DNA from 3 places in the Thermanaeromonas toyohensis ToBE genome. Region 2 is predicted to be linked to each of the others. Evidence: riboswitches for the same ligand, from Rfam matches in the RefSeq annotation. Region 2 holds a riboswitch; each other region holds the start of a gene.
What was found. Region 2 has a riboswitch for cyclic di-GMP ahead of B9A14_RS10055 (FapA family protein). Riboswitches for the same ligand answer to the same signal wherever they lie in the genome.
Positions count from the first base shown of each region.

Region 1: it holds a riboswitch for cyclic di-GMP, as region 2 does, so the genes downstream of both, B9A14_RS04680 (methyl-accepting chemotaxis protein) here and B9A14_RS10055 (FapA family protein) in region 2, are expected to answer to the same signal.
Region 3: it holds a riboswitch for cyclic di-GMP, as region 2 does, so the genes downstream of both, B9A14_RS00070 (HD-GYP domain-containing protein) here and B9A14_RS10055 (FapA family protein) in region 2, are expected to answer to the same signal.

Region 1 covers NZ_LT838272.1:961,608-965,654, reverse strand. The annotation lists gene B9A14_RS04690 (chemotaxis protein CheW) at 1-1, opposite strand, end outside; gene B9A14_RS04685 (DUF1540 domain-containing protein) at 154-315, shown strand; gene B9A14_RS04680 (methyl-accepting chemotaxis protein) at 335-2,098, opposite strand; cyclic di-GMP riboswitch class I at 2,175-2,265, opposite strand; gene B9A14_RS04675 (M1 family aminopeptidase) at 2,345-3,757, opposite strand; gene B9A14_RS04670 (amino acid permease) at 4,037-4,047, shown strand, end outside.
Region 2 covers NZ_LT838272.1:1,944,476-1,948,522, forward strand. The annotation lists gene B9A14_RS10055 (FapA family protein) at 1-964, opposite strand, end outside; cyclic di-GMP riboswitch class I at 1,065-1,151, opposite strand; gene B9A14_RS10060 (bifunctional diguanylate cyclase/phosphodiesterase) at 1,301-2,983, opposite strand; gene B9A14_RS10065 (GGDEF domain-containing protein) at 2,955-3,764, opposite strand; gene B9A14_RS10070 (PP2C family serine/threonine-protein phosphatase) at 3,761-4,047, opposite strand, start outside.
Region 3 covers NZ_LT838272.1:12,622-16,668, forward strand. The annotation lists gene B9A14_RS00055 (HD-GYP domain-containing protein) at 1-558, shown strand, start outside; gene pnpS (two-component system histidine kinase PnpS) at 590-1,999, shown strand; gene B9A14_RS00065 (AbrB/MazE/SpoVT family DNA-binding domain-containing protein) at 1,977-2,330, shown strand; cyclic di-GMP riboswitch class I at 2,393-2,506, shown strand; gene B9A14_RS00070 (HD-GYP domain-containing protein) at 2,598-3,233, shown strand; gene B9A14_RS00075 (phosphatase) at 3,930-4,047, shown strand, end outside.

The sequences.
Region 1 (4,047 bases), 980 kb from region 2:
TATCGACACGCTCCTTAAAGTGAATTCTCCCTCAAAGAATAATATTTTTCCATATCCCCTCCAAAACCCTGCTAAATGACATCCCTAATATCGAAAAAGTAACGCAGAATAACGCCTATTAATGAACATACTATACTTGGGTGAAAAGAAGCTATGGCTACTAAGGTATATTGCCGGGTAGCTAACTGTGTTCATTGGGACAGCAACAGGTGCACAGCCCAAGAGATCACTATAGCTGTAGAAGGTACGCCTAGTAATGCCTCGGCCATTAGCGACCGCGAGACAGAATGTGAAACCTTTAAAAAACGGGATTAACCTTACTTATAGAATACATTTATAACTTAAATTGGCCTACAGCTTCCTCCAGGGCACGGGCAGCTTGGGCCAACTTGGTAGCCGCCTCACTTATCCTTTCTACAGAAGCCGTCTGCTCCTCCGCAGCCGCAGAAACCTCTTCCGTCCCGGCCGCTGTCTCTTCTGTACCCGCAGCCAGGCTCTCGGCAGCTTCCTTGATGCGACCCGCACCTAGGGCCATCTCTTCAGCTTTTTCTGCCACATCTCGGATACGGGCTAAAAGGTCTCCTACAGCCTGATCGATAGCCCTGAAAGCCTCCCCGCAGCGTTGCATAACTTCGGTCCCCTTTTCCACATCCTGGACTCCTTCTTTCATCCCGGCCACTACCCGACCTGTTTCCTTTTGTATCTCCTTTATGAGGCCCACTATCTGATCACTAGCCTGGGCGGACTGCTCGGCTAACTTCCTTACCTCATCAGCTACCACGGCGAAACCGCGACCCTGCTCCCCTGCCCTGGCCGCTTCAATAGCCGCATTCAGGGCTAAAAGATTGGTCTGTTCGGCGATGCCAGAGATGACCCCTACAATTTGACCTATCTGTTGGGACCGTTCTCCTAATGTTTCCACCACCTGGGCCAGGGCCTCCATGCGCTGGGAAATGGCCTCCATCTGCTGGTTAGCTTCTTCCACCGTACGAGCACCTTCAGATGTCTTCTCCGCCACCAACTGGGAGGCCCGGGCCATATCTTCAGCTTGCTGATGTACCCTTTCTACCCGCGCAGCTTGAGCTTCTATAGCTGTGGCCGTTTGGGTGACCTGCTGGGCTTGGTGTTCAGCACCCCGGGCCATCTCCTGGGCCGTTAAAGCTACCTGCCGGGCGGATTCTCCTAATTCCTGAGACATTTGGGCTAAATCCTGGCTTAAGCCTGCCACTTCCCCTGCCATCTCCCTAACCCGCCCAATAAGTTGGCGCAAACTCTGTCCCATAACACTAAAGGCCTGGCTTAACTGTCCTAGCTCATCCCGGGATCTTACTTTTATCTCGGCTGCCGTTAAATCTCCCGCTGCAATTCGCTTAGCATAGGCTACAAGATTAGCTATAGGACGTCCCACCATACGGCTAAATATCAAGGCCACCAGCATTCCTAATATAAAGGCTAAACTTAAGCCCGAATATAGAGTGCTTTTAGCATAGGTCAGTGCCCATTCCAGCTCTGACTTGGCGTTTTCACGCTGAAGCGTCATCTCTTTTTGAACATGGCTACCGATATTGTTAATATTATCCACCGCTGCCCCCATCTGAAAGCTTAAGATGGGCAAAGCAAGCATCCGGTCCTGCTGGCTAGCTTTTAAAATGTTTCCTTTAAAGGTCTCCGTAAAGCTTTTAGCAGCCATGGCCATGGCGGACACAAAGCCCTGGGTCTGGCTGTCTAGCTGTTGGCCTTCCAATTCTTCTTTAGCTTTATTGAAACGTTGGAGAGCTTCCTCAAAGCTTAAAGCATGGGTCTGGGATCCATTAATTATGTAATCGGTTGCGCGCCTATAACCTTCCCAGATAGATAAGGACATGGTAGTAAAAAGCTGGTCTTGCTTCTGGAGGAGTAAAACTTTCCGGGCAGCATGTTCAATACGTTGAAGATTTATATCCACAATCACTACCACAGCCACAAAAACAGCTATAACTAAAAGGAAACCCCCCATGATTTTGGCACCTAGCTTTACGGCACCAAAGTTAAAAATACCCACCGGGAGGGAAAAGGCTCGTTTTTTGCCCTCCCCCCTCCGAAATCTGGGAAACCGCATACCCCGTACCTCCTGCCCCTTAAGTTCTGCAAATTTAAAGGGCTACTCCTATTTTAATGGGTAGCCCCGTTCCACCCACGGCAGCTGGCTGTCATAGCCAGAAACATCTGGCCTTAGACCCTATAGCTTTGCGCCCCCACCTTTCGATGGGTTTGCCCTTGTCGGGGCATCTTATGCACTTTATCTTCCATTATTCGCCTTAATTATACTCTACAGGCCTTACCTCGACAAGATATTTTTTCCAATTTACTTCCCTTTATGCTGGATATAGAAATTCAGAATGCCTTCCAACCACGGGGCCTCTATACGTTCAAAGCGATAATATTCCTGAATATAGCGTAAGGCTTCTTGTAAAGTTTTTACCCCCATCTTCTCTTCCATCTTTAACCAATAAACCGTCCCTTGACGGTAAGTCACCTGGCGATAATCCTTTTCGGAAGTAAAACTTTTAAGCTCTCGATTTAATGCCTCTGAAAGTTCCTCTAAATTTAAGGTTTCCCCTGCTTCAGCTATTATGTCCTCCTTAAGTTGCCTATATAAAACGGGATCGTGTACCCGATAGTAAAGGAGAGTACTATATTCCGCCAGCCCTTCATCTATCCACGATGAAGAAATAGTATCATTGCCTACCAAATTATACCACCACTGGTGAGCAACCTCATGTACAATAACCGGAGGAGTATAACCTTTACGGGTGCTTAAAAAAACTAGTCCTGGGTACTCCATCCCCGAAAGGCCCTCCAAGGGTACCTCAACGAGGTTTAAGTAAGAGTAGGGGTAAGGGCCCCAGTACTCCTTAAAAAAAGCGAAGGCCCCCATCGCTATATCCAAGGTAGAAGTGGGGAGCTGATTGCGAAAGGCCAGGGTTATTAAAGTTTGGTCTATTTGAGCGTATGCTTGCTTCCAGCCTGGCGCAAGGACAAAGGCAAACTCGCGAATGGGTTTTTCGCTCATAAAAGTCCATAAGACTCGCTCTCCTCTTTGCTCCCCTCCAGTAGTTCGCCCGCTGGCCCTAACCATTAAGGAAGGTGGTAATTCCAGCTCTACATTATAATAGGCGGAATCGGCAAAATAAGGATCACCCCAAGCTATTCCCTCCGCCATACCGCGCCAAGCTCCTTTTTCCCGGGGGCTTAAGATAGGATACCATCCTGAAACCATAAAAGTATCCTCCCACACACCTAAACGAGCCGGACGCTGGGGTAAATAAGTAGTAAAAGATATTTCCACTTTTAAAGTCTCTCCAGAAGCCAAGGGTCGGTGAAGGAATACTTCCAACCTGCTTTTCTTCACTATAAAAGAAGCAGGTTTATTATTGAGGACGATCCTCTGGATAGTAAGGGTATTTTCACTCCCCGGCCAGCCATTGGAAGGTAGGTTAAAGAGGAGGTCATAAAGGGGGTAAAAGTAAGGATTCTGGTAGGCCAAGACAAGGTGCCCTACTATAATCCGCTTTTCTGGCTCTAACCTAGCTTTTATTTGATATACTGGATAATAACGGTAATGGGAATCCTTTTTAGATCCGCTACCCCATAGAGGAAGCCGTATTCCTTCGCCGTGCCCCCCAGAAGGAGACCGGCCCAAAGCTGGCATAACCTGCGATAAAGGTAGATAACCACTAGGACCTTGGGCCACGAGACCAAACTCGTTAACTGGCACCCATATCTTCCCTCCCCATTTTATAGGGGGAGGATCCAGGACCACCTGATCGTAGAGAACCTCCGGGGGTGAGCCTATAGGTACGGACCAAGGCCGGAAGACCAACCAATAAAAAGAAAACACAACAGGTACTAAGAAAACTAAAAAAAACCATCTTTTTTGTCTCATGGAGCTTCCCTAGGAAAAATTCGACAAAAAAATAGCTTCTCCTGCCCCAAAGTATAGGCTTTATCCTTAAGCGCATACTAAAACTAAAGATTTTGGGAAAGGCGAGGCCTGGTGAAATTTAA
Region 2 (4,047 bases):
CCTCTATGACGGCGCTTTCTCCCGCTTCGACCCGCATCCCCTCTAGTACATTACCCTTGACTATAATATCGCCTGCAAATATGATGTGACCAGAGGACTTATCGACGTCTTCATCGTGATGCAATACATTAATGATCTTTATCTCCATTCCTCTAGGTATATGGATGGCTACCGGCCTACCTGGTTTGGCAGCTACAACTTCTAATCCTTCCTTTGTTAATGTAGTGCCCTCCCCAGCTTTCAAGGCTACATCTTGGGGTTCGGGGGGAAGGATTATATTTCCTTTTAGATCCCGGCCAGGTTTTCCAGGTTGAGCAGGATGCTTGCGGGCGAGAACCTGGCCTGGTACGGCAGAAGTATAAACAAAACGCTGGAGCAAGTCTACTTTCTCTTCCGTAGAGCCCTCTATCTTTATTTTTTCCTCTAAACTGAAAAGGAGTTCAATTTTGGCATCTTGACCAGGTTCTGGAGGGGTACCTCTAGCTATAATTACTTCTTTCTCTTCTGGGTTGACAAACAGGCTCCTTATAGTTTCCCAATCGATACCATGTACGACACCTAGTTGTCTCAGTTTATCGGTTAATTCACCCAACGTTACCGGTGATAGAACTTCCTCAATAGGTATTCCTTCTAACCTTAAGATTCGGGCCGGAGGGGAATCTTTAAGAACATATCTGATACGGCGATAGGGTTTTAATTTTAATATCGCCACCATGTTATCCGGAGTTACTTCTAGAGACCAGCTCCCTTCACTCTCTTCTGTCAAGGTAGTAACCACCACATGGTCGTGGACAGTAACAGGGATGGGCTGGTTAATCTCGAGATATTCCCGCTCGTTTACTTGTAGTTTTACTCCCGGCCCCAGGACAACAACAGGATAAGGGCCGTCAGGGGGATGGTGTACTAGAAGCTTTCCCCCTTGCAAAGCCGCATATACCGAAAGATTATCATAATAAGTGTTCATAGAATCTTTTACCCCTCCTGGCCGTCTTTAGCCGGCTGGGCCAAAAACAAAACACCAGGAGCACCCGCCTTGCACCTGGTGTGGTCGCTTTAAGGCCCCCACCGGCAACCCGGCTGCCATAGCCCTTAAAAGCCTTAGGCCCGTGGCTTTGCGCCCCCGCCTTTCGGCGGGTTTGCCCTTAAACGGTAGGTTATAAGACCCCATGATGTTTAAGTAAGCTCTCGACAGGCTCTTCTATTTAGAAGATAGCATAGTTATTGCTTGCTAATCAAGCATAATTCTACCTTAGAGTAAAGCTCCCTCTAGGATCGTCAGGCTATTTAGGGATTGGCGTCTCTAGCAGATAATCTCTGGAGAAGGCTTTCCAAAATAGTATCCCTGGCAAAGGTTTACTCCGAATCTCTTGAGTATATTACAGGCTTCTCCTGTCTCCACCCATTCAGCAATGGGTTCTATAGCTAGGCTACGCAAAAGCGCTGCAATATGTTCGACTATCAATTTACATCTGGCACTCCGTGTAATATCTCTTATCAAGGAGCCTTCTATCTTTACAAAGTAACAGTCAAACTGACGTAGGTAGAGGAAGGAAGAAAAGCCGCTGCCAAAATCGTCTAAAGCGAGCCTCATGCCTGCATTCTGCAAATGGGTAGCAAATATGTGCACCCTGCTGACATCCCTTATAGCCTGTCTTTCGGTTAACTCAGCCACTAGCCTGTCTGGTCTGATTTTATGAGACTTAAGCAGGGATAACAGTTTAGGTACAAGGTCTTCGCGCTCAACCTCCTGCAGGGCAAAGTTGACAAAGATCAAATATTCGGTATCTGTCTGGGTAACTTTCCAAAGGGCTTTTTCTAAGCACCTCTCCGTGAGGCTGTGTATAATATTTATGTCTTCGGCAAGTTCCGCAAAGGCTGCTGCCGGGAATATGCGGCCTTGATACTGGATTCTGGCTAGCACCTCGTAGCCTATGATATTTCCAGTTTCTATATCCACAATGGGTTGAAAATAAGGGATTACTCCTTCCGGTTTCTGGATAGCTTCCCTTAAGATAAGGCTTTTTTCGTGAAGCAACGTCAGATCTGTTGTTCCTGCATTTACATCTAGTATTACCGTCCGATTCTTTCCTAAGCGCTTAGCTTTTAGAGTAGCCATCTCCGCAGCGGCTAAGAGGTCGTTGGCAGCCGTCCCATGTAGAGGGTAGCAAGATATACCGATGCTCACCGTGACCCCAAACTCTTCCTCGATAGGTCGTTGCTGCTCTACAATTTGCCGAAAACTTTCAGCCATAGATAGAATCTCAGGGGTGTCTCTGCCTAGGACTATTACTCCAAAAGAATTACTCCCTGTCCTTGCCAATATACTCCCAACAGGAGCAAAGACTTCCTTCAAAACCTCAGCTACTACTCGTAGAACAGCATCACCTACTGCATATCCATAAAGATCATTGATTACCTTCAAGTCATCTACATCAGCCCAAATAAGAATGAGATTTTCTTTGTGATGTTTGGCGTATTCTAGGGCCGTATCCAATTCTCTTTGAAAGTGTTCGCGGCTTAGAAGGCCGGTCAAGGGGTCTGTTTCGGAAAAGATTTTTAACATCTTTAGCGCCTCATCGTGATATCCTAAAGATACACATCCTAGTTCTAGCATGGCCCCTACAAGGAGGTCCTTTATGTCCTGCCCGTTTCCTAACGAACGATGAGTACGAATATAGTCGTTAATAAAGGTATCGGCTAAAGCTATCAATTCCCGCAATACTTGCTCATTGGGTATCTCCTGGGTATACAAGAGACGTCCAATGTCTACAGCCTGTTGACAGGCATCCAGAAAGCAGGAAATATCACGTACGGACTGGTGGATTTTCTCAAGCAAAACCCTGAGGTTCGAACTCAATTCGGGATTTAAAGGGGTACCTTCATATTTTCCTTGAATTATACCTAAAAGTTCAGCGAGGAAATTCTTAGAAAGCATAAATTTGTACCTACAAACCTCACTTTCCACCTTCAAGTTTATTTTCATCGGCACAAACTACTTTATTTTTACCCTCCCTTTTAGCCCTGTACATAGCTTCGTCAGCACGGGCGATAAGCTCGTTTACAGATATAGCCCCTTTACCCTGGTATTCTACTGCACCTATACTTACAGTTATGGTAGTCTCAACCTCTGGGACTAAGGCGGTAGTGGCGATCTGGGTTCGTATCCTTTCTAAAGCGATCTGGGCTTTGTCTAGGTTTGTTCCTGGCAAAATAACCAGGAATTCTTCTCCACCGTAGCGGATGACTTTATCGCCGCCCCGCAAGCTTTTCTTTATAATTTTTGCTGCCGTACGCAGAGCTTCGTCGCCTACGTAGTGACCGTATCTATCATTTAATGCTTTAAAGTTGTCTAAATCTACCATGGCTATTACTAGAGGGGTATTTTTTTCTTGAGATTCCTTTAGTAGCTGATTGAGTAATGGATAAAGCGCTAGCCGGTTGTAAAGCCCTGTTAAGGGATCATGCTCAATACGGTCTTTAAGCTGGAGAAGAAATGTATCTATGACTACAAGGATCTGAGCCAGAAATTCCGTAGCCCTGTCGATGTAGATCCATTGGATAGAATCGCTATCCCGGCGGATACCCATAATCTCGCGCAAGGCTCTAGTGTGAATATCTAGGATATTCGCTGCTTGTACATGATTATCGTCGAGCTCGTGGGTAAGATCCTGGTAGGCTTCCAGAAGGACCCCTTCTGTCCCTCCTTCACAAACATACCGCTCTAAGTAGTTTTTATAGGTGTTATAAAAATCTTGTGATATCAAGATTGTCCCCACCTCCTCCCAATAAGGATACTGGCGTCATCTTCCTCAATACCGTAATCTTTTAGGATACCCTTAGCTAATTCCATTCCTTCGTTAGAGATGAGCAGGTGTTCCTTCGAAGGAACAAAGCTTCGCCTTATTCCATCCGAACATATCCAAAGGGTAGAATTAGGCCGCACTCTTATTTCCCGGGTTATCGGCAAAAGCTTTCGAGCTCCCACGACACCTGGCTGGGCATATAATACTTCTATTTTTCCTGGTTCTTGGAAAACCCAGCCGCGCA
Region 3 (4,047 bases), 1.4 Mb from region 2:
TTTTTAAAGGCCACCATTTCCCTTTTTGCTAATATTATCGATGCCAAGCACGCTTATACAGGTGGGCATTCCCACCGGGTGGCCGCTTATGCCCTGAAACTAGCTAAAGCTCTGGGGCTTAAAGAGGAGGAGAGGGAGAAACTGGAGATAGCTAGTTTATTGCACGATTTCGGGAAAGTGGCTGTTCCTCGCTCGGTCCTGGATAAGCCTGGTCCTTTAGACCCTCATGAGCTTGAGGTGGTAAGGCGGCACCCCACACGTACCATAGCCTTGCTTAAGCAAGTCTCCGGCCTAAGGGAATTAGCCGAGATAGCGGGGTTACATCACGAAAGGTATGATGGGAAGGGATACCCCTACGGCTTAAAAGGAGAAGAAATACCCTTACCCTCCCGTATCCTCGCTGTGGCAGATGCCTTTGACGCCATGACCTCACGGCGTCCCTACCAGCCTATCCGGACACCCCAGGAAGCCTTGGAACGCCTCCGTCAAGGAGCAGGGACCCAATTCGATCCTCAGGTAGTGGAGGTAGCCCAGGTACTCGTAGAGAATAAGGGATGAGGTGGAGAAATTGAAGCGCCTGGCCCGCAAAATGGCTGTTAATATTACTGGTTGGATATTTTTTGTTTTATTTTTTATCTATTGGGCCATACGTTTTATCCTAGGGCCCCAGGGCCAGGGGATCCCCCTTATCCTTTCTGGCCAGGGGTGGGTATTCCTTATAGGCTTCTTGCTGGTAATAGGTGTGGGGGTTTACCGGCTTTGCTGCAACTTTTTATCCCCTCTAGAGGCTATGCTCCCTATAACCCGCAAGATAGCTGCTGGTGACCTAGAACAGCGCATCGAGGTAGAGAGGGATGATGAGCTGGGGATTTTAGCCAAACACCTTAATGATATGGTGGACCGCCTCCGTAACAACATCCGGGAGATTTCGGGTGAAAGGAATAAAATTAAGGCTATATTAGCTAGTCTTACGGATGCCGTAGTGGCAGTGGACCAGGTGGGCCGGGTGATGTTTGTGAACCCTGCAGCAGAAGAGATGCTTAAGAAAAGAGAGGACGAGGTGGTGCGCAAGTATCTTCTGGAGGTGATCCGTAACCATGAGATGGATAGCCTCGCCAAGGATATTTTGGATAAAGGGGAGACACGGGAGGCTGAACTTCGTTTATTTCCAACCTCTTCCCGGGTATTTAAAGTCCACGGTGCTCCCATAACTACTGAACAGGGCAGGATAGTAGGGGCAGTTCTTTCCATCCGGGATATTACGGAACTGAGGCGTTTGGAACAGATGCGCACTGAATTTGTGGCCAATGTATCCCACGAGCTTAGAACCCCCTTGACTTCTATCCGGGGTTTTGTAGAGACCTTGCTAGAAGGGGCCCTGGAGGATGAGAAGATAAGCCGCCGCTTTTTAACCATCATAAATAGTGAGGCCCAGCGTTTGCAGCAGTTAATAGAGGATCTCCTCACCCTTTCCCGGCTTGAACACCAGAAACCAGAAAAGGTGGTTAAGGGAGCCTCTCTAAAGGAAACCTTAAGCCGGGTCCTGGAGGTGGTAGGGCCCCTGGCACAGGACAAAGGAGTGGAACTTAAAGTAGAACTTCCTCCCGACCTTCCCCTTTTGAAGTTCCCGGAAAACTTTCTAGAACAGGTTCTCCTTAACCTTTTAGATAACGGGATCAAATATACTCCGAGGGGTGGTTCGGTAACTGTAGCTGCAGAGCGGGAAGGATCTAAGATACGGGTGGAGGTGCGGGATACCGGCATAGGGATCCCGAAGGAAAGCTTGCCTCGGGTCTTTGAACGGTTTTACCGGGTGGATAAGGCCCGTTCCCGGGAACTTGGGGGTACAGGCTTGGGGTTATCTATTGTAAAGCATATGGTAGAATCCCATGGTGGGACGGTAGGAGTCCATAGTCAAGTAGGGCAAGGTAGTACCTTTTACTTTATACTCCCTATAGCCGAAGGGGAGGAAGGGGGTGAAGGAGTTACGAGAAGGTAAGGTAGTGGGGACTTTAGGAGGGTCCCGGGAGATAGTTTACCGTCGGGTGGTGGATGAGAAGGGTAGGGTTACTTTACCCACTGAAATGAGGCAGCAACTAGAGATCCGGGCGGGGGAAGAAGTAGAGTTTCTCCTCCGGGAGGACGGACAGTGGTATATCCGCAAGGGATTCCCCCAGCGGGCTTGCACTTTTTGCGGTTGTGAGGTGGATTTAATACAGGTTTGGGGGCAGACCCTCTGTCGCCGCTGCGCTAAAAAATATCTGTATCTTTTAGCCCGGGAGCTAGAACTGGATATTTTTGTGGGAAAGAGTGGGAATCTACCAGATTAAGGAGGATTTTGGCTAACGGCGTCGAACAAATTTACCACCACAAAAAAAATCTCGAAATAAGAGCTGCTTCAGGGTAAACCTGTCGAAAGGCAGGGGCACAAAGCCATGGGTCTAAGGCTTTTCCCTTTAAGGGGTTAGCTCCTCTAAAGGGAGGCTATGATCGCCAGGCTGCCAGCTCTTAAGGGGTATAAGTGACCCTGGCGAGCCTTGCTCTGAAGCAAGGTTATTTTGTTTTATTAAAAAGAATTTAAGAGAGGATGTCCTTAAGTGGACGCCTACGCCGTTAGCGCATTGCTTGAGGATTTGTTTAGACATTCGCGCCTCACTTACTACCATTGCCTGCATGTAGCCGTTACTGCTCGCCAGGTAGCCATGGAGCTTGGATTAGAGTACCAAGAAGTGGAGAAGATTTTTTTAGGCGCTCTATTTCACGATATCGGCAAACTCAAAATTCCCCGGGCTATATTACATAAGAAGGGTCAGCTTACCCCTGCGGAGTGGGAAAAGATGTATAAACACCCGGAGGAAGGGTGCCACCTTCTACCGGATACCTTTCCTTGGCAGCCTATTAAGGAAATAATCCTTTACCACCATGAAAGATGGGATGGTAGGGGTTATTATGGGCTATCCCGCACGAAGATACCCCTAGGAGCTAGGATAATAGCCCTGGCTGATGCCTTTGACGCCATGACCTCACGGCGGCCTTACCAAGAAGCCCGCGGCTTAAGCGCAGCCCTGCGGGAGCTAGAGGAATGTAGTGGTAGCCAATTTGATCCTCAAGTTGTAGAGGCCTTTTTTTCCCTTACTGCAGGGTTCCTTAAGGGCCGGCAGGTCTTAAGACCGGAAAAAATTAATCTGATCTTAAACGTAACAACACGGAAACTTAACAGTAATGAGTTATGATATCAATGAACAGCCCGCTAGCCCTTTACTACAAGCGTCCTCTGACCTCCTTTTTTATATAAACCTTAAGCTTAGCCCAGAGATTTCTCTGGGCGTTTTTTTACCTTGCCAAAACAAAAGCAAAGAAGGCCGCGATCTTGCGGCCTTCCTTTTAAAGAGCCCATAAGGACCTTAACACCGGCTAACACACATCCCTACAGAGCCCATACCAGCCTTTCGGCGGGTATAGACCCTTACGGAACCTATGCTAACCTTAGCTCGACAATTTAAAGTACCTGAGAAGCCGAACAAGGTCTCTCGATCTTGTTCGACCTCTAGCCTTTAAAGGTTGCCTGCGGCACCTTAAATTGTCTTAGCTCGACCAAGGATCATCCTTGCCGACCTGCCCCTAATCCTTCGGACTAGGGGCAAGCCTTGACGGACTTATCCTTGATCTTCCCGCCAGCCGGTACCGAGCCTTTTTGACCCGGTACCGACCTTTGGCCGGAGATGGCCGAGCCCTTGCGGACCCGGCCATCTCCTGGGCTCGGCCCTTATGGACCCTGACGCTATTATTATTACCCGGAGCATAGGATAATATTTATTCTAAAGCAAAATCTCTTTGCTAAATTTTTGTTAAACAGAAGGACAAGGTATTGTCTTTGCGCTATACTTGTAGATAGAAAATCGCATTTAAAAGTAAAGGAGCGGAAAAAGATGTATTGCGAGGCCGATCTTCATACCCACACTATAGCCAGCGGCCACGCTTATAGCACAGTTAAGGAGCTTGCGGAAGCAGCCCAGGCCAAGGGGTTAAAAATGATAGCCATCACCG